4 regions of the Lysinibacillus sp. FJAT-14222 genome follow, and region 3 is predicted to be linked to each of the others. Evidence: riboswitches for the same ligand, from Rfam matches in the RefSeq annotation. Region 3 holds a riboswitch; each other region holds the start of a gene.
The links. A riboswitch is a leader RNA that binds a small molecule or an ion and turns the genes downstream of it on or off. The one in region 3 is predicted to bind cobalamin.

Region 1: linked by a shared signal. The riboswitch ahead of AN161_RS24640 (ribonucleoside-diphosphate reductase subunit alpha) and the one ahead of AN161_RS13275 (iron ABC transporter permease) in region 3 are both predicted to bind cobalamin.
Region 2: linked by a shared signal. The riboswitch ahead of cobT (nicotinate-nucleotide--dimethylbenzimidazole phosphoribosyltransferase) and the one ahead of AN161_RS13275 (iron ABC transporter permease) in region 3 are both predicted to bind cobalamin.
Region 4: linked by a shared signal. The riboswitch ahead of AN161_RS08535 (hypothetical protein) and the one ahead of AN161_RS13275 (iron ABC transporter permease) in region 3 are both predicted to bind cobalamin.

The regions. Positions count from the first base shown of each region.
Region 1 is NZ_LIYL01000059.1:184,548-192,432, forward strand. It holds gene AN161_RS24620 (bifunctional adenosylcobinamide kinase/adenosylcobinamide-phosphate guanylyltransferase) at 1-269, shown strand, start outside; gene AN161_RS30385 (hypothetical protein) at 258-509, opposite strand; gene AN161_RS24630 (ECF transporter S component) at 672-1,166, shown strand; gene AN161_RS24635 (hypothetical protein) at 1,163-1,849, shown strand; cobalamin riboswitch at 1,957-2,144, shown strand; gene AN161_RS24640 (ribonucleoside-diphosphate reductase subunit alpha) at 2,309-4,522, shown strand; gene AN161_RS24645 (ribonucleotide-diphosphate reductase subunit beta) at 4,535-5,575, shown strand; gene AN161_RS24650 (hypothetical protein) at 5,936-6,667, opposite strand; gene AN161_RS24655 (ABC transporter ATP-binding protein) at 6,941-7,885, shown strand, end outside.
Region 2 is NZ_LIYL01000021.1:208,623-216,507, reverse strand. It holds gene AN161_RS10600 (methionine gamma-lyase family protein) at 1-976, opposite strand, end outside; gene AN161_RS10595 (trimeric intracellular cation channel family protein) at 1,251-1,856, shown strand; gene cobT (nicotinate-nucleotide--dimethylbenzimidazole phosphoribosyltransferase) at 2,015-3,070, opposite strand; cobalamin riboswitch at 3,183-3,360, opposite strand; gene AN161_RS10585 (hypothetical protein) at 3,508-4,251, opposite strand; gene AN161_RS10580 (hypothetical protein) at 4,283-5,089, opposite strand; gene AN161_RS10575 (hypothetical protein) at 5,311-5,538, shown strand; gene AN161_RS10570 (response regulator transcription factor) at 6,331-6,933, shown strand; gene AN161_RS10565 (DMT family transporter) at 7,595-7,885, opposite strand, start outside.
Region 3 is NZ_LIYL01000025.1:36,808-44,692, forward strand. It holds gene AN161_RS13260 (nitroreductase family protein) at 1-587, shown strand, start outside; gene AN161_RS13265 (NADPH-dependent FMN reductase) at 651-1,193, shown strand; gene AN161_RS28860 (hypothetical protein) at 1,190-1,369, opposite strand; gene AN161_RS13270 (biotin transporter BioY) at 1,566-2,162, opposite strand; cobalamin riboswitch at 2,336-2,528, shown strand; gene AN161_RS13275 (iron ABC transporter permease) at 2,673-3,719, shown strand; gene AN161_RS13280 (heme ABC transporter ATP-binding protein) at 3,725-4,519, shown strand; gene AN161_RS13285 (SMR family transporter) at 4,911-5,225, opposite strand; gene AN161_RS13290 (SMR family transporter) at 5,225-5,578, opposite strand; gene AN161_RS13295 (TetR family transcriptional regulator) at 5,651-6,229, opposite strand; gene AN161_RS30155 (hypothetical protein) at 6,376-6,546, shown strand; gene AN161_RS13300 (endonuclease Q family protein) at 6,621-7,787, shown strand; gene AN161_RS13305 (S-layer homology domain-containing protein) at 7,871-7,885, shown strand, end outside.
Region 4 is NZ_LIYL01000018.1:147,835-155,719, reverse strand. It holds gene AN161_RS08555 (putative RNA methyltransferase) at 85-915, opposite strand; gene AN161_RS08550 (MATE family efflux transporter) at 915-2,300, opposite strand; gene AN161_RS08545 (tyrosine-protein phosphatase) at 2,461-3,228, opposite strand; gene AN161_RS08540 (cobalamin-binding protein) at 3,558-4,517, opposite strand; gene AN161_RS08535 (hypothetical protein) at 4,519-5,061, opposite strand; cobalamin riboswitch at 5,314-5,517, opposite strand; gene AN161_RS08530 (hypothetical protein) at 5,764-6,312, opposite strand; gene ytvI (sporulation integral membrane protein YtvI) at 6,404-7,462, shown strand; gene AN161_RS08520 (NlpC/P60 family protein) at 7,562-7,885, opposite strand, start outside.

The sequences.
Region 1 (7,885 bases), on a different contig from region 3:
TTGTTATTAAAAACTTAGAGAAGTGGCTCATAACACAAGATCTTGAGGATGATGAAACCCTTATTAGAACCATTTTGACAAGGCTAAAGACTCTTGAAGAAAATTGTACACTGTATATTATTGTGACCGATATGGGACGGGGAGTTGTGCCAATGGAAAAACAGGCACGATTATTACGTGATGCATGTGGGCGTTTGTACCAGGCATTATTTGCTGAAGCCGAACTCGTTGTACGCATCTGGTACGGTATCGGGGAACTAATCAAATAATATAGATTTGAAAAATTTAGAAGGCTTTTCATTAAAAATGTTTGGGTTGATGATTGTTAAAACCTTCGCTATGTTTGTTAGTTGATTGGAGTGGAGGCTGAGTGACTCCTTGGGGATCAGCGATAGAGGAACCAAGGCTAAAACCATCACGTCCTGTGATAACGCCTTCGTGACCAACATCATGCTGTTGCTGTCGCTACGCTTTCGCGCAAAAAACATCTGTTGGCCCAAGCGGCTCATCGGACGCCCCCAGGAAGCTTTGTTCTGTGCGAAAGCGAAGCGGCAGCAACAAATGTTTTATCTGTGCGAAAGCGTAGCGGCAGCAACAAAGCACCCAGCCGGAACGGAAATCAACCACACGTTATAATGAATAGCCAAATATTAAAGGAATGAGGGAATGGGATGGATCGACAAAGATTGATGAAATTGACGCTCACTGCCATGGTAGCGGCAATTTGTGCAGTGGGTGCAGTCATTAAAATTCCAACATTTATTACAACTGCTGCGTTGGACTCTGCTCCTGCATTTTTGAGCGTTGTATTTTTATCTCCAGTATTAGCTGGGGTTGCGGGGGGAATTGGGCACTTGATTTCAGCCTTAACTTCGGGTTTTCTATATGGACCACTACATATTATTATCGCAGTGGAAATGTTTATTGTTGTATGGATCTTCGGGGTTATGCATAAAAAAGGAATGCATTTTTGGAAATGGCCTGTTGCGCTTATTTTAAACGGCGTTGTCTCACCATTACCGTTTTACTTTATCATTAGTCCGGCGTTTTACTGGGGTTCTCTTACTAGTCTTCCATTAGCAACACTTATTAATTTAGTCATCGTTGCCATTGTGATGCCAATTCTGTCTAAGGTGTTTGTGCGTAAGGAAGGTCGAGTACATTGAGAAATGCAATAAAAGTAGGTGGGCTCATTACTACAACAGATAATGCCGCAGCAATTGGTGAAAAACCACAAGATATTGTGTCTGCCCCAGATCAACTAACGGCATACTTGACCGCACGTGTTACCTTTTTAGAGCAGCTTGCGGCAAATGCTTTACCGACACATATCCTATTAGCTAATTTTTCAGGGGATGCTGCATGGTCTCGTTATGTTGCCGGCATTCAACAGGTCTTCGATGAGGTTGGTCTTATTTGTCCACCAATAGACGGTAGCACAGAGTCCAATATGCCGACTTTACAATCAGGTTTGTCCATTACGATGCTTGGTGAGCAGCAGAAACGTACATTATCTAAGCATGAATACCTTGTTTGGTACACATATGGACTGCCGCTTGTAGGCAATGAAGTCCTTGCGCAGCCTGAGGATGTCGCACAGCTACAACCTATTTTTCAGGCGTGGAAAGAGGAAATTGTGCAGCAAGTTTGGCCAGTTGGATCAAAGGGGCTGCAAGCAGAATTTACACGACTTTTTGATGATCAACAGGTCGGAAGTTCGTTAGATGTTGAAAAAACAGCTGGTCCATGTGCAGTCATTTTACTCGGAATACATCCAGAAAAAGAGCAGCTGGCACAAAAAAAATTTCCTAGAAATTTTGAAAAACTACGTAAAACTGCATTGTATTAGGGCTTGCTTCGAGAAAAAGTAGCACATTACAAATTGCAAGGGGCAAATCGCCTATTGCAACAGTAAACACAATATGTTAGATTTGTTTAGGAGTTAAAACACAATATATAGTATTTTGGACAAACGGTACCAATATGGTTTAAAAGGGAATTCGGAAAAAGAGTCATCTTAAGCCGAAGCTGTCCCCGCAACTGTAAGTGCTGACAAATGATGAATAGGCCACTGTGAAAAATGGGAAGGCTATCATTTGGAGGAAGCATGAGCCAGGAGACCTGCCGAGATGTTCAAGACAGCAACACATTCTTCGGGGATTGAGAAGTGGAGGCGAGAGATTTGTTCACTTCTTTGTGTGCATGTCCTTCATTTCCATTTCCGATTTTACAGCGATCACGTAACCGATAGATGTTGCGTGATCGCTTTTTTGTGTTGTCTGGAGAAAGAAAGGGAGAGAATGTGTACATGACAATTCAAATCGAACAGCAAATGGCTAAGCTTAAGAAAAGTTATACGGAGGATGAACTTGAAAGTTTTGTAAGGTTATCGGATCGATGGCTACGAAAAAACGACAATGCCACATTTGAAGCATGGGCGGATGCGATGATTTTACAAACGCTTAGCCTAATTGACGAAGAGGAGCCATACTGGACATTTGTCGCAGCGCAAATTTATTTAGAAAAATTATATGACCAATTTGCAATGCGCCGCGGTGTTTCGGTAAAAGATGTTTATAAGGTTTTCCCAGCACAATTAGCGCGCTATACAGAGGCTGGTTTGTATCATGAAAGTTTAACAACAAAATATAGTGAGCAGGAGCTTCAGGAACTTGCTTCTTATTTAGAACAAAGCCGTGATGAATTGTTTACGTATATTGGCTTAAAAACATTAATGGATCGCTATGTTGTCCGTGATTACACGAAAACACCAGTGGAGCTACCGCAGGAACGTTGGATGGTCATTGCGATGACACTTATGCAGGATGAAACAGAAAATCGTTTAGAAAAAGTACGTGAATCTTACTGGGCGATGAGTAATTTATATATGACTGTTGCCACACCGACATTATCGAATGCAGGCAAAACGCATGGACAGCTATCTAGCTGCTTTATCGATACAGTAGATGATAGTTTACAAAGCATTTATGACACGAATACAGATGTCGCAACATTATCGAAATACGGTGGTGGTATTGGTGTTTATATGGGCAAAATTCGTAGCCGTGGCTCATCTATTAAAGGCTTTAAAGGTGCATCAAGTGGTGTATTGCCGTGGATTAAACAGCTTAATAATACGGCGGTTTCAGTCGATCAGCTTGGTCAACGACAAGGAGCAATTGCTGTCTATCTAGATGTTTGGCACAAGGACGTCTTTACGTTTTTAGATTTACGCTTAAACAATGGGGATGAGCGTATGCGTGCCCATGATATTTTCACGGGGCTTTGCTTACCGGATTTATTTATGGAAGCTGTTGAGGCACGTGAGGAATGGCATTTATTTGACCCACATGAAGTGCGAGAGGTCATGGGCTTCTCACTAGAAGATTTCTACGATGAGAAAAAAGGTGACGGTTCCTTCCGAGAAAAATATGCGGAATGTATCGCCAATCCATTATTAAGTCGTGAGAGCGTACCGGCTATTGATATTATGAAGCGTATTATGCGTTCACAGCTTGAAACAGGCGTACCGTTTATGTTCTATCGTGATGAAGTAAATCGCATGAATCCGAATAAGCATGAAGGGATGGTTTACAGCTCGAACCTGTGCACAGAAATATTCCAGAATATGTCGGCTACTGAATTTGAGTCTATTACCTTAGAAGATGATGTCATCGTAACACGTCGCAAGCCAGGAGATTTCGTTGTCTGTAACTTATCATCTATTAATTTAGGTAGAGCTGTACCGGCTGGTGTTCTAGAACGATTGATTCCAATTCAAGTACGTATGTTAGATAACGTTATTGCCTTAAATACAATTCCAGTTAAACAGGCAGAGCGTACAAACTTGCGCTACCGTGGGATTGGACTTGGAACATTTGGTTGGCATCATTTACTAGCTTTGAAAGAAATTCAATGGGAGTCTGAGGATGCTGTAGAATTCGCGGACAAGCTATATGAGGAAATTGCCTATTTAACAATTCGTGCTTCCAACGATTTGGCAAGTGAAAAAGGTGCTTACCCATTATTTGAAGGCTCAGATTGGCATACTGGTGCGTATTTTGACAAACGTGGCTATGACAGTCATAAATGGAATGCGTTACGCGCCGCGGTTGCGGAAAAAGGTATGCGCAACGGCTATGTTATGGCGGTTGCCCCTAACTCATCAACATCCATTTTAGCGGGCAGTACGGCAACGATTGATCCAATCTTCCAAAAGAGTTATTCAGAGGAGAAAAAGGATTACAAAATTCCAGTAACAGTACCAGATCTATCACCAGTGACGACTTGGTATTATAAATCTGCTTATTTCATCGATCAAAATTGGACAATCAAACAAAATGCTGCACGAGCACGTCATATCGACCAAGGCATTTCACTTAATTTATATGTTCAAAATACGATTAAGGCGAAGGACTTACTAGCACTGCATATGAATGCTTGGGCGAGCGGTGTGAAAACGACATATTATGTGCGCTCAACATCTGTAGAATTGCTAGAATGTGAGTCTTGCGCGAGCTAGGAGGAAGTAACAATGACAACAATTATAAAACGACAAATTATGGATAAAGATGCACCGAACCGTTCAACAGGAATTGTCAACGGACGTTCTTCAAACATTTTAAACTGGGATGATGTGCGTTTCAGCTGGGCTTATCCAAAGTATAAAAAAATGCTTGGTAACTTCTGGACACCATTCGAAATTAATATGAGCAATGATGTCAAGCAATTTCCTGAGCTATCAGCGGATGAACAGGAATCATTTTTAAAAATAATTGGCTTACTGGCACTATTAGATAGTGTACAAACAGATTTTGCTGGCAAAGTGGCAGACTATTTAACAGATTCCAGCTTAAATGCGTTAATGATTATTTTAGCGCAGCAGGAGGTAATCCATAATCACTCTTATTCTTACGTGCTCTCAAGTATTGTCAATAAAGATGAGCAGGATCGTACGTTTGACTTTTGGCGTACAGAGCCAGTATTAGAGCGACGCAATGATTTCGTTATTAAGGGCTACCGTGCATTTTCGGAGGAGCCAACTGTTGAAAATATGCTAGAAGCGATTGTCTATGATGTGATTTTGGAAGGTTTATTCTTCTATTCTGGCTTTGCCTTCTTCTATCATTTAGCACGCAATCAAAAAATGGTGGCAACGTCAACGATGATTAATTATATTAACCGCGATGAGCAGCTTCATGTCGATTTATTTGTGAAAATTTATCAGGAGCTATTAGAGGAATATCCTCAATACGATACGCCTGAACGAGCAGCTCGTGTACAGGAGATTTTCCGTGAAGCTGTACAGCTAGAAATCGATTGGGCAAATGAAGTAATTGGCGATAAAGTTAAAGGCCTCGATGTGGAAGATGTGCATGATTATGTGCATTTCTATGCCAATGTTCGCTGTAATCAGCTTGGCGTGGAGCGTCCATTTGAGGGCTACCGCAAAAATCCATTGAAGTGGGTTAAAGCTTACGAGGATGTTGACTTAGGAAAAACAGATTTCTTCGAGCAACGTTCTCGTCAATATGTAAAGGTCAATGTAGAAGATAACGGCTTTGATGATTTGTAATGCTAAATACACCTCAATGTTGACATAACATTGAGGTGTATTTTTTGTGAGAGTACTCGGGTTAGGGGTAAACGACTTAGGTAAAATAAAGAAGTGCCCAGCTAAGAGGGAGACCTGGATTGAGTTCATAAAAGAAAAGGAGGCATTTTCATTCCTTTAGGTTATTGGAATGGCAATTGCGATTATCGTAATAACAAGAAAAAGAAATAAGTTTATAGTATCGTACTAAACTATTTCGCACTAAGAATCGATCATTAAATGTTATCGCTACACCTTTCCCATCCTTTTCGGCGTGAATGTGTAAATGTGGATCGCTTGTATTTCCCGAGTTTCCTACTTTTCCAAGTATTTGGCCCTCTTTTACTTTTTCGCCTTTTGCATAGGGGCTAATAAAACGGTAGCATCATGGTTCTCACATGATAGGGTGACATGATTTCCCTTAGGATTTTCTGGATCAGATTTAGGAGGAGGGAGATCAGATAAATCATTTTGGATGCTGACTACTTTTCCATTACAAGGACTATACAAATCATCTGCGAATATTTTATACTTATCCAATTCTTCAGGATATAGTCCACTTGCACGGGTTCCAATCGTATTTAATTTTAAAATGTCTAAAGCATATTTTTGACCTGGATGGGCTTGATGATAGTTCATTAACTCCTGATTGCCACCCTGTCCAACATAGTAGGTGCCATTCTTAAGTGGGAAAGATAACTCAATTCCTTTTTCGGCTACTGTATAGCTTTTTACGACCAAAGCATTATAAGTACCAAAAACCAAAATAAGGACAATATAAATACCAATTGAAAACTTTTGATCTAGTGTATATTTTATGGTGAACGGTAAATTACTTACCCTTTTCCAAGAAAAAACGAAAGTGACAATCAAGATAACCAACCAAAGAAAGCGAACATAATAACCAACCCAACTCCAGTTTCCTGCTTGAAATAACCAAACGATTAGTGCTGCAGTCACGAATGAGTCCAACAACCATTCCAGTTTACTTTTAAAAGTAGCTTTCCATAGCGAAATAATAAAGCTGGCAGGCAATACGATTAGCATACCAATGGAATAAAAGATTGGAAACACTATTTCTCATCCCCTTTTGATGCTTTATTGGAAGCTATAACATTATTGGCAATATATTTCTTCATCCTAATTTTCATTGCAACATAGTGATAATAGTAAAAGAACCTTTATCCCGGATTTCCCTAATTGAAGATATTCTAAGGTTGGTAGGCTGAACAACATTATCAATCGTGTCCCAAATAGTACGAGACACGAAAAATTAATTGCCACTTGAGAATGTTTTTCAGTTATAATTAGGAGCAAATGTGATTTAAATAGAACGGAGACGAAAGAATGCAGGCAGTTAGACAGTTAGGGCAGTATTTAGGGCCCTATAAATTTTTCACCTTGATTGCGCCATTATTAATGGTACTAGAGGTAACGATGGATTTACTTCAGCCGACCATTATGCAGCATATGATTGATACAGGTATTGCCAATGGCGACAACCCATATGTGCTGAAAATGTTCATATGGATGCTGATAAGTGCAGTACTAGGACTTGTTGGTGGGATAGGCTGCTCCTATTATAGTTCGAAGGCAGCTATTCATTTTGCATCGGATGTTCGTCAGTCACTTTATGAAAAGATGATGACGTATTCGGCAAAGGAACGTGATGCTTTTACGACAGGGAAGCTCATTACGATTTTAACGAGTGATGTGGAAAGTGTTCAGCGTGCGTTTATGATGACGCTGCGTATTTTTGTGCGTGGCCCACTTTTATTTATTGGAGCTGTCGTTATTGTTTTTGTGACGGCACGTGAGCTATTTTCCATACTTCTTATTATCGTGCCACTGTTAATTATTGCGATGTACTTTTTCACCAAGTATTCGGGTGTCCTATATCGTAGGGTGCAAGAGGCAATTGATAGTGTCAATACGAAGCTTCAGGAGAATTTAGCGGGGATTCGTGTCGTCAAGGCATTCCGTCGTGAAACGCAACAGATTGAACAATTTGGTGCTCTTAATAATACGCTGACAAAACGCTTTATTACAGCTGAACAAATCGTTGGCGTGCTCGTGCCGTTTACGATGTTCGTTGTCAATCTAGGGATTGTAGCAGCACTTTGGCTGGGTGCTATTAAAGTAGAAGCCGGTACATTGCAGGTTGGGGTGATTCTCGCTTTTATTAACTATTTAACGATTATACTAAATGGATTAATGACTTCTAGCATGGTGCTGATGCAAATTGCACGTGCTATTCCTTCGGGAGAGCGTATCGTAGACGTCTTAAACAAA
Region 2 (7,885 bases), on a different contig from region 3:
CCGATTGAATTAAATCCGTACGATTCGCATCATACCTTGGCGATGTATTCATGCCTATTTCCCCTAGCATAGCAGCTGTGAAAATGGCACCTTTTAATGCTTGAGATACAACATGTGGCGCAAGGAAAAATCCTTGATAGAAATCACCGAGCGTATTTAATGTTGCTCCTGCTTCAGCACCAATACCTGGTGAAGTCATACGATAAGCACATTTCTCTACTAAATCTGCACGACCCGCAATATAACCACCAATTTTCGCTAAGCCTCCACCAGGATTTTTAATGAGTGAGCCTGCCATTAAATCAGCCCCAACCTCTGTCGGTTCCTGTGCCTCCACAAATTCACCGTAGCAATTATCAACGAAAATAACAGCAGCTGGTGCTAATTCACGGATTTTTGCACACATGTCTGCAATTTGTGAAATGGTAAAGGATGGGCGTATTGCATAGCCCTTCGAACGTTGGATAGCAATCATTTTTGTGTTTGGTGTAATTGCAGCTGCAACACCTTCCCAATCAATCTCTTGATTATCGATTAAATCCACATGGCTATAACCGATTTTATAATCTTTTAATGAGCCAGTATCCTTATCGCCACCATCAACTATTGATTGCAATGTATCATACGGCTGACCTGAAATATAAAGTAATTCATCACCAGGACGAAGCACTCCGAATAAGCTAAGTGTGATTGCATGTGTACCAGAAATAATTTGCGGACGTACAATGGCAGCCTCCGCTCCAAAGACCTCTGCATAAACTCGTTCTAGATTGTCACGCCCTTCATCATCATAGCCATAACCATTAGACGGGTGCAGATGATAGTCACTTACTTGATGCTTTCGGAACGCTGCAAGCACTTTTTGTTGATTGAAGAACGCCATATCTTCTACCTTGGCATGAAAAGGGCGTACCTTTTCTTCTATTTTAGCAGCTAATGCTAATGTTTCTTCCGTTAAATTGGTTGTAAAAGTCATTATATTCTTCTCCATTTCACATTTGTTCAAATCTTATCTTAACAATTTGTGAGCTTGCCTGCAAAACTTGCTAATTGCATTAGGCACTAAGCCAAATTACGGACTTAATCTATTTATTTCTGCTATAATGAGATATTTGATATCTGATAATTCCAAATCATAAGTCGATGCTTTTCTTGGCAAAAACTTCTAGATACAAAAAGGTAACTTAAAGTTTTCTAGTATGTAATCTACAACAACATGAAATGATTTATTCACATAAGGGGTGAAAGGGTTGGCTTGGGAGGTTTTTAGTATCATTGGAACAATTGCCTTCGCTATTTCCGGGGCAATAATTGCAATGGAGGAAGAATACGATTTATTCGGCGTCTATATACTCGGTATCGTAACCGCTTTCGGTGGTGGAGCTATACGAAATCTACTAATAGGTTTACCTGTAACTACACTGTGGGGGCAAGATATGATGTTCCAAATTGCCATTGCAGCCATCACAATTTTTTTCTTATTTCCACATCGACTCATTCAACATTGGCATCGTTGGGGCAACTTCACTGATGCTATTGGATTATCGGCATTTGCGATTCAAGGTGCCCTTTATGCTGTGAAGCTCGACATGCCTATTAGTGCCGTTATTGTAGCTGCAGTTTTAACAGGATCAGGTGGTGGAATTGTTCGTGATTTATTAGCTAGACGTAAACCATTAGTTCTTCGTGATGAAGTCTATGGCGTTTGGGCAGCACTAGCAGGACTGATCATTGGACTTGAATTATTGTCAGGGGATATCTTTTTATATGTATTATTTGGTGTGATCACAGCACTAAGAATACTTTCATATATAAAGAAATGGCGTTTACCGTTGCGGAAGTTGAATCGAGCATAGATAAGTTTCCTTATACCGCTGCATAACAACAAGCCCAAATAGCTGTTATTTGGGCTTGTTTTTTTAGAATATGTGTTTCTCCTAAATCCTCAGTAAACTTTGTGCTTGTCGAGAATATGTGAAGGCACTAGTATTTCTTTAATTGAAAACTCATATGATTACTTCTCTAACAGCTGCATAGATTCCTCTAATGTAGCCATGTTTTTCATCATGGAGCAAGCTGCGTCCAAAATAGGAAACGCTAAAGCTGCGCCAGATCCCTCGCCCAATCGCATATTCATATGTAGCATCGGTTCAACTCCTAGCAATTCGGCAGCAATTTTAGCACCTGGTTCTTCGGAGGCATGAGAAGGAATGATATAGTCTTTTACTTTTGGTTCGAGTTCGTATGCAATAAGAGCAGCAATAGTAGAAATAAAGCCATCAATCACTACAGGTTTGCGATTTGCAGCAGCTGCAAGTATTACCCCAGCCATAGCGCCTATTTCTAACCCTCCAACTTTTGCAAGAATATCAATAGCATCATCGCGATTTGGTTTGTTTAATACAATGGCATTGTGAATGACCTCTACTTTATGCGCAATCCCTCCTGGTCCAACACCTGCACCGAATCCCGTCACTTCAATTGGATGACACTCGCAAAGAACCGATAATATTGCAGCACTTGGCGTCGTATTACCAATCCCCATTTCTCCTGTCCCGAGTACATTCGCCCCTTTTTTTATTTCTTCTGTAGCTACTTCAATTCCTACTTCAATAGATTGAATGGCTTCTTCCCTTGACATAGCAGGACCTTTTGCCATATTGTCCGTTCCATATTTTATTTTTTTTATGATGACACCAGCATCAAGTGGAATATCCTCTTTTACGCCAACGTCTACTGTAACAACTTTTGCATCTGTGATTTTTGCGATAGCACAGACACCAGTTCCTCCTCTAGGGAAATTTAACGTTTGAAAGACCGTCACATTTTGTATATTTGATGTTACTCCTTCATCACAAACACCATGATCTGCTGCACAGACAATAATTGCCTTATTATCTATCGTAGGAAATAGTTCGCCTGTAATACCGGATAGTTGCACAGCTAGAGTCTCCAGCTTCCCTAAGCTACTAGGCGGCTTGCAAAGTGCATCTATGCGTTCTCTTGCTTCCTCCATCATTTTGTGGTCGGCACTTTGAATGTTTTGAATCGTTTGTTGTAATAATTGCATGAAAATTTCCCCTTTCTTTTTTGCCCTTGTTACTCGAAGAATGATTTAGAGAAAAAATAAAAAGCCTGTAGTTTATTCCATAACAAATAAACTACAGACTTTTCCATCGTCTATATAACCGAAGCAGATAGGCAGGTCTCCTGGCTGAATTTCAACATTTCATAGAACCTTCCCAGAACGATGCTAGTGGCATTCTCTATGAAACTCCCTTTTACAGTGGTGGGACCGCTAAAGCTTTTCACTTTATTCCCTATTCTCCCGCAATGGGCACCTAATGCTTTTATGCAATTATTTTAAATTTACGTCAAAGTGGTTTTTGTGTCAACATTTTAAATGGAAAATTCAGAACTTTTTGCGTAACACTAGTGTTAAAAACTAAAAATAAGAAATTGAGCTTTCTTCGTTACTCCTATTCATAACATCGCCACGAAAATATATTAATGTTGATGCCCCTTTTTTAATGATTCTCTCTCTACTTCTTTTACAGCTTCTGTACCAATTGGTAAAATAACAGTTTCCATTAAATGCTCATTTCCCTCTGCAAAGGCATGTATAGTAACATTCCAAATTCCTGCTTCAAATTTACCTTTAAATTGATGAACTCCATTTTCGCTTTTTAAATCCTCCGTAAAATGAATATCCCTTTCCAGTAAATCAAATTGTAAACTTACTTTTGAATCTTGAATAATATTGTTTTGTTTATCATGAAGTGTAATGTTTAGAATTCCTTCTTTATCTGGCTGAATAACCTCGGGATCTGTTGTAATATTAAGGGTCACATCATCTATTTGTTCTTCACTGACTTTACCAAAAACTTCAGTAAAGGAATCAATTTTAGTATTTTCATCTAAAACATACTGATAATTTATATTCCAAATACCTTCCATTGGTAATTCAATTTTGGCAGCATAATAGTTTTGTTCTTTTGATAGGTTTATATCTTTAATATTATGATCCATATTTTGCATTTTTAAATCCATTATAATACTGAAGTTTTCTTCATTTCTTAGGTTTTCTGGAACTGATAATTTAGTTGTTAGTACTCCATTCTTATAAATATGATTGGTTTCGATATTGTTAAGCTCTTCAGCAATACTTGATACTTGGTTTGTATGTGTAGTGCTACAGGCATTTAAAAATAAAAAAACTGTGAATAGAAATAAAGATAAAAATTTCTTCATACTAATCTATCTCCCCAGAACAATAATAGTTTCAGTGTCCTGATTTGCCATAGTAGTGATATCTGTTAGAATGATATAAAGCCCATGAACAATTTTTGTAGTTATAAGCTGATTGAAGACCACGACAATTTGTATTACTTGTGTAATCATTTTGACAGTCATAAGATAAGAAAGCATAGTCACAATCACTTCCTACAAAGTTTTTCCATGCCCTTGGATCCCAGTGATTATAGTATCTATGATTAGAAACACTACCGTTGAATCGGTTACAGTGAACACGATCTCCTGGAGAGTGTTTTTGGCCCACCTCTGATCGGCTGCTTTTGCCATTTTCTGTACTAGTCATTTCACCATCCATTGACTTTGCGAAGTCTTTGAAATTGATAGTCTTTACTAGATCTATAGATTGAGATTTGTTCTTATCATTTTTAACATTTGTTTTAATTTCTTGCCCATTAGCCTTAAATTGAATATCCAAATTAGCATCATCTTCATTTATTGCGAATGTACCATTAGCAGTCAATTCAACCTCTTGTTCATTAATAGTTAATGAGCCGTTTTTGGCAGGATAAAATTTCTCATAACCATTTTCAGTTTTTTTCCATCCCTCTTTTTCTACTTCTTTAAGAAATTCATCTTCATCTCCCAATAGCTTTTTATCTTCTTCAGTAAGATCAATCTTCATAACTATTCCTGCTTTCCCCTGAACATTTCCGTCCTGAATAGCAGCTGCTGGCTCTGTCGCATTAACTATACTAGCATTTAGTACTCCCGAAAAAATAAATAGTGTCGATAAAGCTGCTACAATACCAGTTTTAAACCTTTTTCTAACCTTCATTCTTAATCTCTCCTTAATTTTAATTGGTATAGTTTTTCAAAAATTTATTTTAATATAAGTGGTCAACTACTTTTATAAAAATCCAAAAATTAAAGGGAATCTGAAATACAAATAGGTCCTCGAAGGCTCGCCCTTAGAACCTTCTCCAAAAAAGTAGTATATATTAGGATGAATCCCTTTTCTAGCCCTATATAATAACATTCCCGCTAGGAAATTTAGGATTGACCATTTACATTCCTGATAAAAGCATTGCAAATACAAACATTATAAATATCAAAAACGATATTCCCAGTACTACGGGAGCTAACCTTGAGGTTTGTCCTTTAATTACAGAAATTATAGCAACTATTAAACCCATAGAAGCAATTAATAGGATAATAACTGACATGAATGGCTCTGGTATTTTTGATAGTAAGGTACTAAAAAAAAGAAGAAAAAAAAGTATCTGAAATGAAAATGAAACTAATAATAATCTATTAATCATCTTTTTTTGTCTCCTTTAACTTGGTTTTGAACCTTGCTAACTTCTTCATACATTAACAAAAGAGGCTAAAATCCTTTGTGTAACAAAATAAAAATAATGATTTTTCAATAGTAATAAAACGCTTATTTTCCTCCTCTCATTTTGAAAAGTCTTTGAACAATTGTTGCACTCTCAAAATATGTAAATAAGTGTTTTATTTTTTACAAATCATCCTGTAGAAGTACAGAAATAACAACAGCAACACCATATATCTTCTGCAGTTGAAGGAACATCAAATAAGCGCAAGCCTTCATTTAATTCAATAATTTGCATATCATACACCACCTTACTACTTATTTAGTTTTATATAGTAATCACGCCGTTATATTGGGTTATACAACGTGTTTTACTAGGTACTAATAGATTTGTTTAAAGATTAATTTCTTGCTATTAATTGAGATTCACTTAAAGAAACACATCTTGAATATTAAGACACAGGTTATTTTATTTTTTAATTTTCGTTTTTTTCCGAATTCTTATATATGAATATAACAAATAGAACTTTTAAAACACCCGTATTTCCCGCAATTATTCTAACTTCATATATATTTCACATAATAATGCAGAATTACCTCAGTTATTGGTGATTAAAAGTTTTGAAAAACATTTAAAGGGTATATTATTCAAACTGAATCTTTAGTTTTTCTCTCATCATTTAATGACAATAATAGACCTTTTTTGGAGATGGAGATTGATATATAACCAAGGAGTGAATATCTTGAATATTAAACTACTACTTGTCGATAATCGTCAATTAGTACTAGAATGCTTAAAACACAGATTAAACAAAGAACCAAATATTTGCGTGATAGGGGCTCTTTCTAATCCTGAGTATTTACAACATGAAATAATCACTAACTCTCCGGATATTGTAATAATGAATTTCCGAATGGAATTATCTAACAAAATCGATTTAACTAAACTATTAAAAAATATTCCTAATTTACGAGTTGTTATATTATCGAAGCATGAATATACAGAATATATCCAAGCTTCCTATAATGCAGGAGCTAGCGCTTTTATATCAGAAGAAAAACCATTCCAAGAATTAATCTTTACTATTAGACAAGTATACTTAGGTGACAAAATGTTTCCTAAAGTTGAAAAAAATCAGATAGATAAAATGCTTACACAAAAAGAGTCTGAAGTATTAAAAAGAATAGCAGAAGATAAAACCAATATTGAAATTAGTAAGGAAATGATGATAAGCATAAGAACAGTTGAATACCATATCTCATCAATCATTAGGAAATTAGACGTAGAATCTCGAGTAGGTGCTGTCGTGACAGCTATTAAGCGAGGGTTGTTAAGTATTAAATAGCATACTTGTGTATATTAAGTATATTAACTGTATTTTTTCATCTAACGAAAGACTAATTCACGCTGCTAATAATTAACTAGTAGTAATGTTTACACTAAACGTAGTAAAAAGCACTCATCCTTGCACAATAGTGCGAATATTTCGAAATAGATGTTAGTATAAATTTGTAGAACATATCATATAATGTACTTTTTAAGTTAACTACAATTAAGTGTTATAGGTGGCGTTATCTTGAAAAAAGAATAAAAAAAGACTTGATAAAGGTAATATCTGTTCTTACTATAGGTGCTATTTTAATTCATTTGTCTACTTATCTCTTTAAATATTTTTTATAGTATATCTATTCACAAAAAAAGTAAGAAAAAAACAAGAAGCCTTTCGAAGGCTTCTTGTTTTTATCAAAATACATGATTCAATTTACTTATTTAAGAATACAGTGGCTATTTTTTAAAACAAGCAATAACGTGGTCCATATTATATCCACCTAGCAGAAAAACCCCACCAATACAAGCTGAAAAACTGTTCCTATACCAGTTCCACAAGCTCCGATTCAAGTCGCTGCTACAATTCTTGCCACAACTAAGTCAACTAAGAGTATAGTTGAAAGGCAAAGTGCAACTTCTGCTATGCACAAATACTTTCAGGAGCTTCTTGTTTGTTACTACTGTGATATATGCTTTGTTTTATCCATTTCACTCAGACATGTTGCACCGAGCAAAAGAATAGCGCCTATTATTTGTAGGGTCGTCATTTTTTCTCCTATAATCATTGTCGAAATAACTAATGATGTCAGTGGATCAATATAGCTTAATATAGCTATACTTTGCCCTTTTAGATGACGCATCCCGAAAAAGAACAAATAGAAGCCGATTCCAGCATGGACAATGCCCAATGCTATAAGTAAGCTAATTGACTTTATATCGATTTGCATGACTTGAAATCCATTGGTCCC
Region 3 (7,885 bases):
GTTCTGCAAATAATTTTATAGAGGGCATCAAGATGAGCGAAGAAGATATACGTCCCATTTTGGAGGATGTTAAGCTTGCTCCTTCAGCCTTTAACTTACAGCATACGAATTACATCATTGTGTTGGATGAAGAAATGAAAGAAAAAATAAGAGAGGCAGCTTTTGGGCAATATAAAGTGCATTCAGCTTCAGGAGTCATCCTTGTATTAGGAGATAAAGAAGCCTATAAAAATACTGCTAATCTTAGTCAAGGGATGGTAGACTTAGGCATTATTAATGCTTGTGAGTTAGAAAATCTTGTTGCTGAAAATACGAAATTTTATGAAGAACGTGGCGAGGAATTTATGAAAGAGGAAGCCATTCGTAACGCTTCACTTTCAGCTATGTTATTTATGCTGGCGGCCAAAAATCGCGGATGGGATACATGTCCAATGATTGGCTTTGATCAGCAACAAATGAGGGCTCTTTTTAATGTGCCAGAAACACATGAAATTGCACTAATGATGACAATAGGTAAGGAAAAAGAAAGCAGTCGCCGCTTCCGTGGTTATCGTAAACCAGTTGAGGAATTTGCAACCTATTATTAGAGCGGTATAAAATAAAGTTGCTTTACAAATAATAAAGTTAATGTACATTTAGGAGGAAACATTGTGAAAGTAGTAGCAATCGTAGGTAGTATCCGTAAAGAATCTTATAATATGCAATTAGCAAAATTTATTCAAAAGCGTTATGCAGAAAAAATTGATCTTGAAGTATTAAGCTTAAAAGATCTACCGATGTATAACCAAGATATTGAAAATGAAGCACCACAACCAGTATTAGATTTTAAGGCAAAAGTCAAAGCGGCAGATGCAGTTCTTTGGTTGACACCAGAATATAATGGTACAGTACCGGGTGTTATGGTTAACGCAATCGATTGGTTATCTCGTATAGACAAAGTAATGATAGGCAAGCCATCATTCATGATGGGGGCATCAATGGGTAACTTAGGTACTGTTAAAGCACAATTACATTTACGAGATATTTTATTCTCACCTGGTGTGAATTCACCATTACTTAGTGGTAATGATGTTTATATTGGAGCAGTACACACTAAATTTGATACAGAAGGCAATTTAACAGATGAAGGTACTATCAAATTCCTAGATGTAGTTATTGATAACTTCTTAAACTGGATGAAAAAATACGTTTAAAAATAAAAAACTGGGATCAGCACCATAAACGTGTGGTTGATTTCCGTTTCGACTAGGCGCTTTCCTGGGGGCGTTTGATGAGCCGCTTTTGTTGCTGCCGCTACGTTAGCACTACGCTTTCGCACAGAAAACATCCGCTTCGCTGCAGGGTCTCGGGCCAACATGATGTTGGTCACGAAGGTGTTATCACAGGACGTGATGGTTTTAGCCTTCGTTCCTCTATTGCTGATCCCCGAGGAGTCGCCCAGTCTCCACTACAATCAACTATTTGCATAGTAAACGTTTTAACAAAAGTCATCCACAACTTTTGGTGATGAACCAAAAACTGTCCAATTAAGTATGCTATATACTTTTGGACAGTTTTTTATCTCTTTATTTAATAGGGATTATTTTTAAAACTTTTTGAAGGCGGTATGCAAAAATACCCGCAAATATAGCTAAAATAATATCCTTTGGCAAAGGAGGCATCATCCAAAGCCATGCTATCTTATAAGTGAAAGCATCAGGAGCACTAGCCCATAGCTTGTAGGCAAAGTACATCCAATTTGTCCCTAGTAAATAATTAATTGCTGTTGCAATTAATGCAGCAACTACATAACTTGTCTTCGTTCCACTGCGTTCTACAATAAGCCCCGCGACAAATGCAGCAACTATAAAAGAGACAATAAAACCAAATGTAGGACTTAAAATTTGTCCAAAGCCTCCGCTGAAACGTGCAAATACAGGTGCACCTGCTAAACCGATACACATATAAACAGTGCAAGCGAGTGCCCCTTTTCTACTACCAAGAATAAGCCCTGCTAAAATAGCAAAAAATGTTTGCAATGTGATAGGTACTCCACCAACCATCATGAAAGGTACAATGGACGTGATATTAGCTCCTATCATTATCAATGTTGAAAATAGTCCAATATAGGCAATATCGACTGTTCTTAATTTGTGATGCGTGTGTTCCGCGACTGTTGTCATTATTTCACCCCTAAAAAGTAATGTTGATAATAATAGTGTAAAAAAATAAAGTTTTTGTGTCAACCTTATAATTTGTTTAGGTTAACACAAAAACTTTTATCCTGCTTAAGTTGATAAATAACTATTAGTTATAGACTAACTATTAAAATATATGATAGAATCGTCATAATTTTAAAATATTAGATACTATTGGTGTGACATCTTATACAATGTGTCACTTAAAAGGGAAGTCGGTGCAAATCCGACGCTGTCCCGCAACTGTAACGAGGAGTTCTATGATGATTTAGCCACTGTTCTAGAATGGGAAGGCCATCATAGTAACATTGATTCGAAGCCAGGAGACCTGCCAATTAGTGATTCCTGTAATGCCCACGAGGATGAAAGCGATTACGGACAATAGTAGAAGGAAATCCTTCTGACTTTGTTTAATCAAGGGTATTTCTATGCGTAATTTGCATGGAATACCCTTTTTTGCTTCATTTATAATGAATGATAGGAGTTAATAAACAAATGAATAAAAAATTTATGCTACTTTCAATGACTCTTCTACTAGTACTTATAATTTCAATGACAATTGCGATTATGGTTGGATCGGTTTCCGTTACGCCACTTTATGTATGGAAGGTCATCCTTTCTAAAATCCCAATTATACAAAATTCAATCGAACAAGATTGGAGTCGCTCACAGGAAATTATCATTTGGCAAATACGAGCTCCGCGTGTATTACTCGCTGCTATCGTTGGAGCGGGCTTGGCAATTGCTGGAGCAGCTATTCAGGCACTTGTTCGTAATTCAATTGCTGAACCATATATTTTAGGGATCTCTTCTGGTGCCACAGTTGGTGCCACAGCTGTCATCATATTAGGTGCTTTTTCATTTCTGGGCGTTTATGCTCTGTCCATATCTGCATTTTTAGGTTCTCTCACAGCGATGGGGTTAGTTTTCTTCTTATCGCGTGTGGGCGGTAGAGTCTCTGTCTTTAGACTTTTACTTTCAGGGATGGCGGTGTCGTTTATTTTATCTGCTATTTCAAATTTTATATTAATGACGTCGAAGCAAGAGGGGGGAATGAAGGCAGTCATGTTTTGGATGCTAGGAAGCCTAGCTGGTGCGAAGTGGAGTAATCTTTTAATTCCTGCAGTTATTTTTATTGTAGTATTTGCCTTGTTATGGCTTCACTATCGAAGCTTAAATTTATTACTTCTTGGGGAAGAAGCAGCTGTCACATTAGGGGTCAACTTACAACAGTTTCGGATACAGCTTATCTTATTAGTATCATTATTAACAGGTGTGCTTGTCGCTGTAAGTGGTTCAATCGGATTTGTCGGCCTAATCATTCCACATATTGTACGGCAGATTGTAGGTTCAAACCATAAATATGTTATACCGATTAGCGCTTTACTAGGGGGGATTTTCTTAGTTTGGGCAGATGCACTTGCCAGAATTTTAATTGCCCCTGAAGAAATGCCAATTGGAATCATCACGGCTTTTTGTGGAGGACCATTTTTCATTTGGCTGCTACGTCGTAACAATTATTCTTTCGGTGAAGGAGATTAAAGCATATGACATTAGAAGCGAAACAAGTATCTTTCTCCATTTCTGATGAACGCATATTACATGAAGTAAGTGTTCAAATAAAGGACAAGCAATTTGTTGGGCTAATCGGTCCTAATGGTAGTGGGAAGTCAACGCTATTAAAGAATATGTATCGTTTATTAAAACCAGAAAGTGGAACAGTATTATTAAATGAACAGGATATTTTAAAGCAATCGAGTAAAGGCATAGCTAAAAATTTAGCAGTTGTAAGTCAAGAAACACCGGTCTTATTCGATTTTACAGTACATGATTTAGTAAGTATGGGGAGAACACCTCATAAAAAACTATTGGAGTTTGATCAAGAACGAGATTTTCAAATTGTAAAAGATGCACTGAACCAAACAGGTATCGCTCATTTAGAGAAACGCAGCTTTAGCTCGCTTTCGGGTGGAGAAAAAAAGCGTGTGATGGTTGCTCGTGCCCTCGCTCAGCAAGCGCAGGTCCTTATTTTAGATGAGCCAACAAATCATCTAGATATTCAGCATCAATTGCAGCTAATGGATCTAATTCAAACTCTACATTTAACAGTTGTTGCTGCAATACATGATTTAAACATTGCAGCTATGTATTGCGATCAAATTTATGTTTTACAGCAAGGCCGAATTGTTTGTTTTGGAACACCAGCAGAAGTGCTTACACCGGCATTATTACAAGATGTTTTTGGCGTTTATGCCGATATTCAAACACATCCACTTACAGGTAAGCCATATTTAATGTATATCCCAGAGCAATTCGCGAAGGAAGATTTAGAAACTACATAAAGTGATTGATATATCAAAGCCTATTATGCCAAAAAATTAAGGTTGTAATTATGGTTTTTGGCAAAGCGAGGGGTTGATTTCCGTTCCGACTGGGCGCTTTGTTGCTGCCGCTACGCTTTCGCACAGAGCAGAGCTTCCTGGGGGCGTCCGATGTGAGCCGCTTTACTCGCTTTGCTCGCTCCAGGGTCTCATCTGTGACGCTGATCCCCAAGGAGTCGCCCAGTCTCCACTCCAATCAACCACTTCATATAATATATATCTTCTGGCCTGTCACTCTAATTAATAGTGATAAAATCCTCAAGATACACTATTTACATAGTTATAAAATAAAGTTTCAACGAAAAAGTTTATTTCAAAAGGCTTATTCACAGTATAAAGAATTGAAGTCAAATTAAGATATTGCTTTTAAACCTGCCACACCAATGATAATGGCGATGATACTAATAATTCGAGTCAGGTTTTTAGATTCTCCAAAGAATATAATATTCACGAGAACAGCACCAACTGTACCAATACCAATCCATACTACATAGGCGATGCTTAACTGTAAATAGTTAAAGGATGCATATAAAAGCACAAAAGACATTCCAAAGCCGCCTACATATATTAATAAATTACGTATAGTTTTTTCCTGACTATAAAAGCGTAAACCTACAACACCTATAATTTCTGAAATTGCAGCTAATAAAACAAGGAACCAACCCATTATGCATGAGCTCCTTTCTTTTCAACAGGATCTTTTGAAGGGTTATCAGATAAATTAAGACCAATAACACCCAGTACTAAAATAAACATGAAAATTCCTTTAATAGCATTAAACTCCCCGTCAAAAATAAAAATGTCCATTAATGTAGTACCAATTGTACCGACCCCAGCAAAAGTCGCATAAACTGTGCCTGTAGGTAGGTTTTCACAAGCTTTCGATAAGAAATGAAAATCCAACGCAATTAAGGACACAATAATAATCCAATGCCACCAAGCATTTGCAACATTAAAACCAAATATCCAAAACAATTCAAACAAACTAGTTAATCCAACATAAATCCAATCTTTTTGCATAGCTAAATTCCTTTCATTTATCCATTATTATGACTGACATTCAGTCATTTTTGGTCTAAAAGAGAACGTCACTTATGTGTGACGTAAACCGAGTGCATGATGTAAAAAGTCGAGGAGCTCAAGCTTTTGAAGTCTAATTGTTTCTTCTTCACTGTCGTCATACAAATAAATTTGTTCAGCGGCAGATTCTACTAGACCAATTATAAGTTTGGAAGAACGTGTAGTATTTAGAGAAGCACGTATCGTTCCTTGGTGTTGAGCCACAGATAAGAAATGATTCATCCATTCGTAATAGGGTGCATATATATTTTCCCATTCTTTCATATGCTCAGTTTGTGTAATACCGGCATAGATAAGTGCAAATACATCTCGATATTCCTCTGTTAGAGAAAAAACAATATCTACTACTTTTTCAAGCTGTTTTACAAAAGGCTCTTGTGTCGAAATACCATCGTTAATAGCAGCAATAATTTTTTCAACCATAACTTTCGCAATGGCTGGCATAACTGAAAGTCGTGATGGGAAATAAAGATAAAATGTTCCTTGTGCAATACCTGCAGCTTTTACGATATCTGAAACCTTTGTCTTTTCTATTCCTTTTTCACGAAAAACTTCAATTGCAGCCTGAATAATTTTCTCTTCCTTTGACATGGAATCCCTCGCTTTTGACCTGCTTATTTAATATGTTACAAAATAGCTGAAATAAAGTCAAAGAAAATGACTGACAGTCAGTCATTATTTTCGTGTATATATGTATCTAAAACGGGGAATTTTATTCGTGAAAGGATTTGATGAAAATGAAAGAGGTAAAGGTTGCGCAATTAGATCAGCAACAGCTTGAAAAAATTAATGAGCTAGAAAAGAAAATTGGAGTAACATTAGTGGCATATGATTCTTCTACAATGTCATCACAGGGCTCGGGTGCCTTTGAGTCGATTAATAGTGCTCACAGCAATCAACCTTCATAATTAAGAGTAAAATACCTTGCAGTAATGTGAGGTTTTTTCATTTTTACGAAAAAATAATAGGAGTGGTTACAATGATGAAAGATTTCTATACAGATTTACATATTCATATTGGACGTACTTCTAGTGGACGCGCTGTCAAAATTACTGGCAGTAAAACGCTAACGTTAACAAGAATTCTAGAGACTTCTAGTACAAGAAAGGGACTAGATATTATTGGGATTATTGATTGTCATTCACCAGAGGTAATGGATGAGATGGCAGAGATGATTGGACAGGGCGAACTAAAGGAGCTAGTGCAAGGAGGGCTTCGTTATCAAGAAACAACCCTTATCCCGGGTACTGAAATTGAGATTTATGATCATCATTGCCTTGGGCCAATCCATGTACTTGCCTATTTTCCAACGCTTTTGCTTATGAGGGAATTTTCAAATTGGATGTCTAATCATATGAAAAATATTCATTTAAGCTCTCAACGAATATATTGTGATGGTCGAACATTGCAACAAAAGGTTCGTGAGTTAGGAGGGCTCTTTATTCCTGCGCATGTTTTTACACCATTTAAAAGCTTGTTTGGTAAAGGTGTGCACCGTAGTTTAACAGAAGTATTTGACCCTCAGCTTATAGATGCAATTGAGCTTGGTTTAAGCTCTGATACCGATATGGTGAGTAGCATTAAAGAGCTTCAATCATATACATTTGTCAGCAATTCCGATGCACATTCACTTGGGAAAATTGCACGTGAGTATCAAAAATTAAGACTATTTGATGCCAATTTTACAGAATTAAAGATGGCGCTTCATGAACAGCAAGGTCGAGCAATAACAAGTAATTATGGCTTAAATCCTTTACTTGGGAAATATCATCAGACTGTCTGTGCAAAATGTGGTGAACAGCTTAGCAATACGGCAACAATCTGTACAAACTGTGAAAGTACGCAAATTATAAAGGGTGTTGCATCACGTATTAATGAGCTCTCAGAGCAAGTTACGGATAAACGTGCTCGACCACCATATATTCATCAAGTACCACTAGATTTTATTCCAGGTTTAGGGCCAAAAATGATGGAAAGATTAGTACAAGCATTCGGTACAGAGATGAACATCTTGCATCGAGTCACGCTAGAACAGCTCGAACAAATCGTGCCACATAAAATTGCCAAGATGATCGATTTAGCAAGAACGGGGCAATTGACAATTGAAGTTGGCGGTGGCGGCATATATGGGAAAATACAGCTTGAATAGAAAAAACAATAGTTTCTTTTTTAGCCCATTTTTATCCTCCTTATATTAAACTAGTGATTAGTAGAAATTGGAGGAGTGAGTGTATGCAATTATCAAAG
Region 4 (7,885 bases), on a different contig from region 3:
ATCAATTATGCCTCGGCATAGAGGTTGGAGCCTTCTGTACCTGTCGCTACGCTTTCGGTACAGAAAATAATTGTTGAAAGCAAGTTAGACCTTTCCCACTAAAATATCAACATCAATCGTAATTTCATTTAATTGAATATTTGCTCCCTCTTTTTTATGCCAGCCCATCGGTGTCATTTCAAGCAGTGCTGGTACAAGCTCTGTAGCTAGCGGTACTGTATAAGTAATACGCTCCACACTAACATCGGCAAAGCTTTCTTTAAAACGAGCAACTATTTGTTCATTTGAATACGACTCTTTGGAAGAATCCGCATATAATTGCGCTCGAAGCTCATGTAGGTACCCACTTTGAGGTACAACTTTTACAACACAACCATTCTTAGTTAAAAGACGTTTAAATTCTTCGTAATTGGCAGGAGATAAAATATTTAAAATTGCGTCGAAGCTTGATCTTGCAAATGGACTTTTCGCTAAATCACCCACACACCAAATTTGCTCTGGATAATGTCGAGATGCAGCAAGAATGCCCTCTTTCGCTATATCTATACCAATGCCAATCCCTTGTTCCTTCGCCATAATACGGGCTAAATGTGAACCTTCACCACACCCTGTATCAAGCACGGTTTCTGCAGTAGCAATTAGCTCTCTAATTTTATCTTCTACTACATCATAAATACCACTATCAATAACCGCTTTTCGAGATTCAAAGAGGTCTTTACTGTACTTAGAAATAGCACCATGTGTCAGCATATTGATGTAGCCCTGCTTGGCAATATCAAAAGAATGATTTGATGAACATATAAGTCTACCCTGCTCAAAAACACCCATTGACTCCTGACAAATCGGACAAGCAAAAAGCATTATATTTTTATCCATTAAAGCTGCCCCTGCAGCTCTTTTAGAAATTGCCCCCATTAATTTACCTCCTTCTGTTCTGTAGGTGAAACAAGTGCGAAACGCTCCCACTTACGACTTTTCCATCTAAAGTATACGATAATGGCTCGCATCCATTCATCTGCCGAAATCGCTAGCCAAATACCTACTAAGCCCCAATCTAAAACGAATACGAACAAGTAGCCGAGTGGAAGGCTCATACAAACCATCGATAAAAATCCAATTTTGACCGGAAATCTCGCATCCCCTGAGGCACGCAATGAATTAATAACCACGATATTCATCGTACGGCCTGTTTCAAGCAGAATACTTAATGCTAAAACAGATGCTCCGATGGCAATTACCTCTGGATTATCAGTAAAAACACGCATTAGTTGCTGACGGAATATCGTCACAACTGCAACCATTATTATCGTAAAGATAAAAGCCGCCCTCACACTTAACCAAAGCTGATGGTAAGCTTCAGCCTTTTTACCAGCACCGACAAAACGTCCAATAATAATAGCTGTCCCTGTACCGATTGCAATCGCAAACAAATACGTAAACATCGAAATATTCATCGCATATTGTCTTGCTGCAAGTGTCTCTGATCCTAAATACGTTGCATAGTAGAGGAAGACAATCTGACAGAACTGATAAAGCACCTGCTCAAACGCGGACGGCAAACCTATGTTTAATATTTTTCGAATATATTCCTTTGAATATTCAAAATAATATTCCAGCTTTATCCTTACTTCCATGACTTGGTACAACAACCAGAAAAACACAATAACTGCTAATCCACGACTTATTACGGAAGAAATAGCCGCTCCTTTTACACCTAGCTCTGGTAATCCAAAGTTACCAAAGATTAAACCGTAATTTAATACAACGTGTAGCACATTCATACCTAGTGATACATACATCGTTTGCTTTGTCCAACCATGTACACGAATAATCGCTGCTAACGCATTTATAATTGCCTGTAAAAAAATAAAGCTTCCTATGATCACTAAATAGCTTTGTGCGTATTGAAGCACTTCCCCCTGCAAGTTCATCATGGTCATTAAATGACTTGAAAAGAAGAAGAATAAGACACTCATCATTAGTCCAACGACCAAATTCATCGTTACTGCTAAAGCGGAAATCTTCGCAGCTTCAAAAATGCGCCTTGAATCTAAATATTGAGATACAACAATGGAAGCACCATTACCAACTACTTCAAGTATTAAAATTGCAATATGAATATATTGATTGGCTGCACCAACTCCTGATACAGCATTGTCTGATAAAGCACTGAGCATAAATGTATCGGCTAGTCCCATTAACATAAATAAAAATACTTCTAAGAAAATCGGCCATGTTAAATGGAATAAACTTAACTTGTTAGTCTCTTTTATATCACTTTCTTTTCCTGTATCCGCCAATACTTTTCACTTCTCCTATACATTTCATAAAATATATAGTATCTTATCATAGATTTTTAGGCTGTAAAGAGTTTATGTATCAAACATCAAAAGAATATGCAAAGCTAGTATTACACATAAAAAAAATCCCTTTCACAGGACCGTGTGAAAGGGTTTCTTATCATGTTAAGCAAAGAGTCTGTAATTGCTCACGCTTTTCTTTTGTTAGATCAAATTCTTGCTCTAAAAATGCTGACTTAGAGCCATATCGGTTATCCATTGCATCAAATGCTGCCTGTAAATACTCCTCACGGGCAGACATTAGTGCATAAAATTGCTGTAATTCTCGATCGCTATAATCTTGCTGAATTGCCTGAGCCATTCGTTCTACTAAGGGACTTAGATGTACATTTGTATCTAAATAATCCTCCATTATCGTTTCCTCAGGTACATCTAAAGCGAGTAAAATAAGTGCACCACCAATACCTGTACGATCCTTCCCTACCGCACAATGATGAACAAGCCCTAAATTTTCAGGGTGTTGAATCGTTATCATTAACTCCTTAAACGAAGCATTATTAAAAGGCATTTGGGCGTAAAATTCTTGGAACATCTCTGGACTTACGACTTTATAAAAATCTTTTCCTCCTGTGTTTGTAGGCATCTCGAAGGCATGATTTCCCTTTGCTGGTATTTGAATATAATTAGCATAAGGGAATATCGGATTAGGATTATTTTGCGCTTCATGGTTATCACGATAATCAAAAATTGTTTTCACACCTAGCGTTTCAAAAAGTTTCTTATCCGCCATCGTCATTTTGCCAAGTGCCGCTGAACGATAAATTAAGCCATTCTTTACAGAACGCCCATCTCTCGTCTTATACCCACCCATATCACGAAAATTGTAAACAGCCTCAAACGGAATAATCTTCATATCAAACTGTTTCATTCACTGCACCTCCCTCAGTTAGCAAGCATCCTTATTTCTATTCTATAGAACAATTCGATATAATACCAATTTTCACACTAGGAAATCATACAATACTTATACTAGACTGATATGGAACTTTATTTGATCTTTTCTTTATCGAAGCAGAGTGATTTTCGGTATTACCTGATCACTTTTTCTGCAAAGCGGACCGGATTTCAGCATTACCCGATCGCACAAGCACCCCTCCATCAGAACAAGTTGAGGGAAGTCTTCACTGCCAGAGTAATTATCCATCAAAAAAGCTGCCCTCGATAAAGGACAGCTCTAAAATGCTATTTTCAATTAGATTATTTGAATAACTCAGGATATACCGCCTTGGCTATTAACTCAACAGCTTCGCCAATACGTGGACCTGGACGGTTTGAGATATCAGTATCGATATAATAAATCGCTTTATTTTGAATGGCAGCGATTGAATTCCATCCATCACGAGAAAGAATTTCTGCCGCTGGGTTATCCACATAGTTTACTGTTGTTAAAATGACTTCTGGATTTTTCGCAATGACATCTTCCTCAGATATCTCTTTCCAGCCTTTTAGCTCAGCAAATACGTTGTTAACATTTGCAGCATTTAAAATCTCTTGTTGGAATGTACCAGAAGCAGCTGTAAATATTTGTGGCTTCGGACTAATTTCTAAGAAGATATTTTTTGGTTCTTTTACTTCTTTGACTTTCGCTTGGACTTCAGCGATCTTAGCTTTAATATCTTCATTTAACTTTTCGCCTTTATCTTCAATTCCCATAACGGTTGCGATTTGTTGGATGTCACCGTAAACATCATCAAATGACTTAGCTGATTGAATGGCAAACACTTTAATCCCCGCATCTTCAAGACCTTTTAATGCATTTAAAGTTTCATCATTTCCCGTTGTATAGGCAATAACTATATCTGGCTTTAACGCTAAAATTCGCTCACTATTGAATGTTACAGAATCAGAAACACGCTCAATTTTTTGTGCTTCTTCTGGATACGTATCATACTCCGTTGCACCGACGATTTTATCACCAACGCCTAGAGCATATAAAATTTCTGTATTACTCGGTTGTAAAGAAACAACAGTTTTAGGTACTGCAGCAAACTCTACTTCTACACCACGGTCATCCTTAACTTTATAGCTAGTTTTCTCAACTTGTTGATCTTCCTTAGAAACAGTATCTTTATTAGTATCCTCTTTCGTACCGCAGCCTACTAATACAAGTGCCAGCATCAACACAAACAGCCATTGTAGCTTAAACAATTTCTTCATTTCATTTATTCTCCTTTTTCTTTTTCATTGGGTATGACTTACTAAGAAACGGTATTTCAGCAATACCAGCGTGTTGATTCATATAAACTGCCATTACAAAAAATACATTGGCTAGTAATCCTAAATAATCAAAGAGAATAGTTGGTACTTCTCGTTCTTCAGATACTTTGTGCAAAGCGCGATATGATTTTTTCGCCTCACTACGGCATAAATGTAATGTAGCAGCAGCCTCCGTTCCTTGAGGTAATACAAAGTTTTGTATTTCCTCCTTCACATAACTAACATAAAAATCATAGCGATCACTTAGCCAAGTCAAATCATCTTCAGTTACCGCTAACTTACCTCGGACTGAGCCATTTACATGGTAAGCCATTGGCAAAATAACTAGTAAATCATCCGCTACTAACTCTACCGTCTCTTTTTTCACTGCTGCCAAAGCGACGCCAATATGTGTTGTAAGGCTATCAGTTCGAATTTCAAAATCAACTGTTGATGCCTTTTCACGCATAAATGGATAACAAGAATAACGTGCATCTTTTTTCAAATCTAAGTCCCCGCTTTCCTTCATGAAAAACTCTTACTTTATCAATTGCGCCTTGGCGTAATTGTAGCTGTCGCTTCGCTTTCGCTACAGATAAATACCCTTCTTAGACTTGTCCTAAAATTTCAATAAGTGTGCATAAAAAAACGTCGTTCCTACCCCTAGGAAACGACGAAAATAACATAAATAATGTCTATTATATAGCACAACATAGCCTATGTATTTGCCGCATATTCTCCTAGCTTCCGAAGAGTATTTATACGTTCAAATAAAGGTCGGTCTCCTGGCTTGTACAGTTCACTACATTCAAACTTGTTGTGGATTATAAAAACCTTCCCATCTGATATTCGACAGTGGTTTATCATATGATTCCTGTACTTACAGTTGCGGAAACAGCTTTGGTTTTTCACCGAATTCCCGATTATGCTATAGTTCAGCACCTTTATTCTGCAAGAATTATTCACTTATAAAGCAGTTTATCATAGATTGATAGGAAAAAATAGCTGTGGAGTTTGGAATAAACAAATACGATGGATAAAAATCATGTAGGTATTTTCCCTTACGCATGCGGGTATTTTCACTGCCCCTGAGGGTATTCCTTCTACTCGCACATGAATCTGTCATTCTTCATAGATCAAATCGTTTTATTTTTTCATACTCTATTACCGAAAAAATTTGCACAAAAAAATAGCCATTCCATGACCTTTAATGGATGGCTTTCTTATATTTCTTTTTGTATTTAACATCTTGTTCTTCTTCAATTAAACGCTCCGCAATTTCTAGTAGTTTCGGGTCATTGGTTTCATCGAATAGCTTTTTAAAGGATACAATAATATCATAGCGTATTAATGTCGGATGCTTTTCGTCTAAGCATGTTTGGAACCTTTTTGCCAAATATGAAACGACTAAATCTCTTTGTACCTGCCCCGCTATACCTATTTTCCAAATTGCCTGCAAAGTATGCCTTGAAGTTACTGTTTTTTCATCATACGTCACTACCCAAATCTTTAAGAAGTCCTCTAATACTCTTTCTTCTGGATCACTTTTTGCTGCGAGCGCGCATAAAAATTGCGCAGCACTTGCACGCACATGTCCATTTTTGTATGTAAGAGCTTGAACAAGCTGTTCCCAAACTGCATATGTCCAATCAACTGGTTCCTGCATAATCTTCATCAATTCTTCGTAAGATTCGTATTGAATATCGCGGTCACGCTCTGTTAAATTACTAAAAAGTTGCATAATCTCTTTTTCCATGATTCATCCCTACCTTTATTGTTTCAGAACGTAATATTATTATAATTTTTTATGGTACACTTAATTTAATTTGCGTAAAGAAGGAGAGTCTATGAATAAATTTAATACTAGGAGACTGATTTTTAGATTAATTATGATTATTTCTTTAATCGTAGTTGCATATTTTATTATCCCGGTTTCCGTTCCCATAATATTAGCAGGTGTTAGTGCATTTTTTTTAGAGCCCATTGTTAATTTCTTTAAACGGCGATGGAAAATGTCTCGTAAAGTTGCAGTCGCTTTTATTTACATAGTGAGCGTTATCTTAATTTCAATTATTTGTTACTTCACTATTACACAACTTATGTCGCAAATAATTTTAATTTCAAAGCAAGCTCCCTATTATATTTCAAAACTATCAGAAATGTGGCTTAGTATGCAAGAAAACATTTCCAAATACACTGAAGACTTTCCACCTGAAGTAAGTACCTCGCTTCAAAATACAACAATGGATTTCATAAAGAAAATTGAAGAATCCTTTTTAAACATTTTCAATTATACCAAAGTTACAGCCTTCTTTTCAGAAATTCCAAGGCTATTTATCAGTCTTCTCGTTTATATGATTGCTCTATTTTTATTTATGCTAGATTTGCCCAAATTAAAACAAATTACTTATAAATATTTAAAGCCTAGCACTGCCAACAAATTAAAGATTGTCTTAAATCGTTTAAAAGGTGCTATTTTCGGCTATATGAAGGCACATTTACTCGTTAGCTTTATAATTGGAGGCGTCACACTTATTGGCCTTCTATTAATCCAGCCAAAATACGCAATAACGATGACAATCATTATATGGTTAATTGATGTTATTCCTTTCCTCGGTTCCATTATCATTTTGGCGCCATGGGGTCTTTATTACCTATTGGTTGGAAATATATCTATTGCTGTAAAATTATTCATCCTAGCTGCTATTTTACTCATTATTCGTCGAGTAGTCGAGCCTAAATTAATGGGGGAGCATATCGGTTTATCAACTTTACCTACATTAATTGCAATGTTTATTGGTCTTCAGCTATTTGGTGTGATCGGTTTACTTGCAGGACCTTTTGTCATTATTTTCTTTATTGCATTAAAAGAAACAGGTATTATCAAGCTGAATTTTAAAATATAGCACTATGTTTGGCTTCCAATAATAAAAAGGTCATCTTTGTATTTTTTCTTTACAAAGATGACCTTTTCGTTATTTAAATCGTCTATATAATAGTAAGACTTATTGAATACGACCGAAGCCTACTAAATATTGGTTCCACCAATCAAGTGATTCAATAACAACACCATTATTTTGAGCATCGATCATCGTGTTGTTACCTAAGTAAATACCTACATGCGCTACGCCTGAACCATAGCTGAAGAATACTAAGTCACCTACACGTGCTTCGCTTGCTGAAATACGTTGTGTTGCTAAATATTGTTGTGATGCTGTACGTGGTAAAGATACACCTGCTTGGCTGTAAGACCATTGTACAAGACCCGAGCAGTCAAATCCTGTTGATGGGTTACTGCCGCCCCAAACATAGCTACGGCCTAGGAATTG